2 regions of the Hydrogenophaga sp. PBL-H3 genome follow, and region 2 is predicted to be linked to the other one. Evidence: predicted binding sites of a transcription regulator. Region 2 holds the regulator's gene; the other holds the start of a gene.

Region 1 (2,396 bases), 960 kb from region 2:
CACCACACCTTGCGATTCGCCGTTGGTGCCCTTGATGTGGGAGCCCAAGGCGCGCACGCGGGTCCAGTCGTTGCCCAGGCCACCGGCGAACTTGGAGAGCAGCGCGTTTTCCTTGATCGACTCGTAAATGCCGTCGAGGTCGTCGGGCACGGTGGTCAGGTAGCAGCTGGAGAGCTGCGAGCGCAGGGTGCCGCTGTTGAACAGGGTGGGCGTGGACGACATGAAGTCGAACGAGGAGAGCACTTCGTAGAACTCGATGGCACGGGCTTCGCGGTCGATTTCATTGAGCGACAGGCCCATGGCCACGCGCATGAAGAACGATTGCGGCAGCTCGATGCGGGTCTTGCGCACGTGCAGGAAGTAGCGGTCGTACAGCGTCTGCAGGCCGAGGTAGTCGAACTGCAGGTCGCGCTCGGGCTTGAGTGCAGCGCCCAGGCGGGCCAGGTCGAACTGCATCAGGCGTTCGTCCAGCAGGTCGTTGTCCACGCCCTTCTTGATGAACTGCGGGAAGTAGTCAGCGTAGCGCGCGCCCATCTCGGAGGAGGGCACTTCTTCGCCCATGACTTCCTTGACGATGGTGTGCAGCAGCAGGCGCGCGGTGGCGTAGGTGTAGTCGGGGTCTTTTTCGATCAGCGTGCGCGCGGCCAGGATGGAAGCCTTGTAGACCTCCTCGATCGGCACACCGTCGTACAGGTTGCGCTTGGTCTCGGCCACGATCGGGTCGGCGTGGATGTCTTTGCCCAGACCGCTGCAGGCGTCGGCAATACGGGCTTGCAGGCGTTGCAGGTCGAGCGGTACGCGCTGGCCGCCATCGATCACGTGCAGCGTGGCTTCCGCCGGTTTGGCGGCTTCAGCCTGGTGGGCGCGCTCCTGGGTGCGGCGCTCGCGGTAGAGCACATAAGCGCGCGCCACTTCGTGGTGGCTGCTGCGCATCAGGCCGAGCTCGACCTGGTCCTGCACGTCTTCAATGTGGAAGGTGCCGCCGCCCGGGCGCGAGCGCATCAGCGCCTTGACCACCGCGCCAGTGAGTTCGTCAACGGTCTCGCGCACGCTGGCCGATGCCGCGCCCTGCGTGCCGTGCACGGCCAGGAATGCCTTCATCATGGCCACGGCAATCTTGCTGGGTTCGAACGAGACCACCGCGCCGTTGCGGCGGATGATCTGGTACTGCGCAAGCACCGAGCTGCTGGTGGCTGTGGATGCGGATGTGGATGAACCCATGGGCTGCTTCTGGGAGGCGGATGGTGTGGCGGTGGTGGGGGAAGCGGTCAGCATGGTTCCTCTTTCATTTGTTGTGATTGGCTTGCTCGCAGGGCACGGGGTCGGGGAGCACGGCGTTCGGTTTCAGTTCGGTCTCGCGGCGTTGGTCAGGGCCTTGTTCGGGGCATCCGAAAGTTCTCAGTGGGGTGAAAACGGGCCGGAACAACGTGGAGAGTGATGAATCTGGAAACGCGGAACACACACTATATCTGGTGTGTGGGTGCCGTTCAAGCCACTACAGGTAGTGTTTGGAGAAAAAACCACCTCAACAGGCGGATCGGTGTTCTGGCTGTTTTGACGGGAGCCTGATCGCATCCAGCGGGCACGCCAGGGCGAGGTGGCCCGGAGTGCCCGAAACACCTGGGTCTTGCCACATGAATGCAGCAACGGCGTGCGTTGCAGCGCGATTTGCTTCGGTGTGCCGCGAACGGCGTGAGACCTCGAGGAGGTGGAGCGGGTCCAACGCCGCGTTTCAGGCCGTGGGTGGATTCGCGCCGGTCACCGCATCGGGGAAACACGCACTTGACCAGGGCAGTTCGTGCTGCAGGCGAGCCCAGTCAAATCCGGGGCCGGGGTCTTGCTTGCGACCGGGTGCGATGTGTTCGTGGCCGGCAATGTGTGTCACTGGATAGCGCTCCTGCAAGCGGCGGCACAGTTGGCTGAGCGTGGCGTATTGCGCCGCTTCGAACGGCTCACCCTCCAGCCCTTCCAGCTCGATGCCGATGGAGTCGTCGTTGCAGTTCTCGCGGCCTCGCCAGCTGGAGGCTCCCGCGTGCCAGGCGCGTGCATCGGCGTCGACGAACTGCACCAGTTCCCCGGTGCGGCGGATGAAAAAATGCGCCGAGACCTCCATGCCCCGGATCTGCCCGAAGTAGGGATGGGCGTCCCAGTCCAGTGCGTTGGTGAAGAGTTGCTCCACCTCGGGCCCGCCATACACGCCCGGCGGCAGGCTGATGGAGTGCAGCACGATCAGGTCGATCAACGCACCGGCAGGCCGGGGGCCGTGGTTGGGTGATGGGCAGTGGCGCGCCGCTTCCAGCCACCCGCCGGCCCAGGCCTCTGCCGGTGTTTCAGGCTGCATCGTCGTCGTTGGACGGCATGGCGATGCCCAGTCGCTGGATGCGGTAGCGCATCTG
Region 2 (2,396 bases):
GGCACTCTGAGCAACTGCAAAGAAGTGTCCAACATGAACTGGTCCTTCCCAGCCGACCTCAGCTTCGTTGACCGCAACAACGATGGTCGTGTCGACCGGCTTTACGCCGCCGACACGGGTGGCAATGTCTGGCGTGTCGACATCAACGATGCTGACACCACGAAGTGGGAGGTCACCAAGCTCGCGGCATTGGGTTGTGATGCCGGTGTGTGCGCCAGCGGCACCACGCCGCGCAAGTTCTTCTTCCCCCCATCGGTGATCTCGGTGGGTGCCACGGGCGCAGCAGGATCGTTCGATGCCGTACTGCTGGGTTCAGGCGATCGTGAACACCCGCTGCAGGCGGTTTCGGACACGTCATCCTCCCTGTTCGTCAGGAACCGCTTCTACATGCTCGCGGACACGGCGACAGGCATGAGTGTGGCGACCAAGGCGGCCGCTGCACCCGCGCTGCCGATGACCGAGGCGGCATTGGATTCGCTGGCGACGGCTTCTTCTCGCTACACCCGCGATACGTCCGACGGCGGTTTTTACTTCACCTTCAGCACGGGTGAGAAAGTGGTGAACGCGCCAACGACTGTGCGCGGAACGACCTATTTCGGTACCAACCGGCCCACAGCGGCAAGTTCCAGTTCTTGCAGCTCCAACCTGGGCCTTGCGCGAGGCTATGCGCTTGATCCTTTCACTGGTGCGCTCAGCTCCCTGGTGTATGACGGCGGTGGTTTGCCCCCTTCCCCAACGTCGGGTCTTGTCACGATCACCATTCCCCCAACCGAACCAGGCAAAGATCCAACCTCTGTCACCAAGCTGTTCTGCATTGGTTGTGCGGGTGGGGACCCCAACAAGCCTTCAGGTGATCGCACTGATGACGGACCTGGATCGAAGGGGGGCGGCGAAGGCAGCGATGGGGCTGATTGCCGCTCGGCCGTGGGTAACTGCCCGCCAGTGAAGAGCGTGCAAAAGAATCCGCGGCGCACATACTGGTTCGTGCGGTAGCGTCTCAAGGCCACGTTGAAAGAAACAGGGGCAAGGACTTCATCAGTCCTTGCCCCTTTTCAGTGGACGGCCTATCGCCGAACTTCGTCCACCAGAGCTCGGAACTCGTCGATGTCCTCGAAGCTTCGGTACACGCTGGCAAAGCGCACATAGGCGACCTTGTCGAGCTTCTTGAGTTCTCGCATCACCATCTCGCCCAGGCGGTTGGCTGCCACCTCCCGGTTACCCAGGTTGAGCAACTTCTCTTCGATGCGTTCAATGGCGGCATCGACCTGCTCCGTGCTCACCGGGCGTTTGCGCAATGCCAGGGCGAAGGAGGCACGCAGCTTGTCGGGTGCGTACTCCACCCTGCGCCCGTCCTTCTTCACCACCGCCGGAAAGCTCACCTCTGGCCGCTCGTAGGTGGTGAAGCGCTTCTCGCATTGCCCGCATTGGCGCCGACGCCGGATGAAGTCCGCGTCTTCCGATACCCGGGTCTCGACAACCTGGGTTTCAAGGTGACCGCAGAAAGGGCATTTCATCGGGTCGGACTCAGAGATGTCAGCGGTAAACGGGGAAGCGTGCGGTCAGGGCATTGACCTTGGCGCGAACCGCTTCGATGTTGGCGGGGTCGCGCGGGTTGTCGAGTACATCGGCGATCAGGTTGGCAGTAATGCGTGCCTCGTCATCCTTGAATCCACGTGTGGTCATGGCTGGGGTGCCGATGCGCACGCCGCTGGTGACCATGGGTTTTTCTGGATCGTTGGGGATGGCATTCTTGTTGATCGTCATGTGTGCGCTGCCCAGCACGGCCTCAGCCTCTTTGCCGGTGATGCCCTTGGCGCGCAAGTCGACCAGCATGACGTGGCTTTCGGTCCGCCCACTGATGATGCGCAGGCCGCGCGACGTCAGTGTTTCTGCAACGATCCGGGCATTGGTCAGCACTTGTTGCTGATAGACCTTGAATTCGGGCGCCAGTGCTTCCTTGAAGGCCACCGCCTTGGCAGCAATCACGTGCATCAGTGGGCCGCCTTGCAGTCCAGGGAAGATGGCGCTGTTGATGGCCTTCTCGTGTTGCGCCTTCATCAGGATGATGCCGCCGCGTGGGCCGCGCAAGCTCTTGTGGGTGGTAGACGTGACCACGTCGGCGTGGGGCACCGGGTTCGGGTAGATGCCGGCCGCGATCAGGCCGGCGTAATGAGCCATGTCGACCATGAAGATCGCGCCCACGTCTTTGGCCACTTTGGCGAAGCGCTCGAAATCGATTCGCAGGCTGTAGGCCGACGCGCCAGCAATGATGAGCTTGGGCTTTGTCTCGTGAGCCTTGCGCTCCATGGCGTCGTAATCGATTTCTTCCTTGTCGTTGAGACCATAGGAGACGACGTTGAACCACTTGCCGCTCATGTTGAGCGCCATGCCGTGGG

Evidence for each region. Region 2 encodes NrdR, which represses ribonucleotide reductase genes. Its sites were predicted from a motif close to CACNANATNTNGTG; they were not measured.
Region 1: the regulator NrdR is predicted to act here: its motif matches at 1,462-1,475, upstream of F9Z44_RS18225 (ribonucleoside-diphosphate reductase subunit alpha).

Annotation. Positions count from the first base shown of each region.
Region 1 covers NZ_CP044972.1:3,892,400-3,894,795, reverse strand. Annotated here, with positions in the region: gene F9Z44_RS18225 (ribonucleoside-diphosphate reductase subunit alpha) at 1-1,221, opposite strand, end outside; gene ampD (1,6-anhydro-N-acetylmuramyl-L-alanine amidase AmpD) at 1,733-2,341, opposite strand; gene F9Z44_RS18215 (sigma-54-dependent transcriptional regulator) at 2,331-2,396, opposite strand, start outside.
Region 2 covers NZ_CP044972.1:2,935,106-2,937,501, reverse strand. Annotated here, with positions in the region: gene F9Z44_RS13540 (pilus assembly protein) at 1-993, shown strand, start outside; gene nrdR (transcriptional regulator NrdR) at 1,065-1,514, opposite strand; gene glyA (serine hydroxymethyltransferase) at 1,534-2,396, opposite strand, start outside.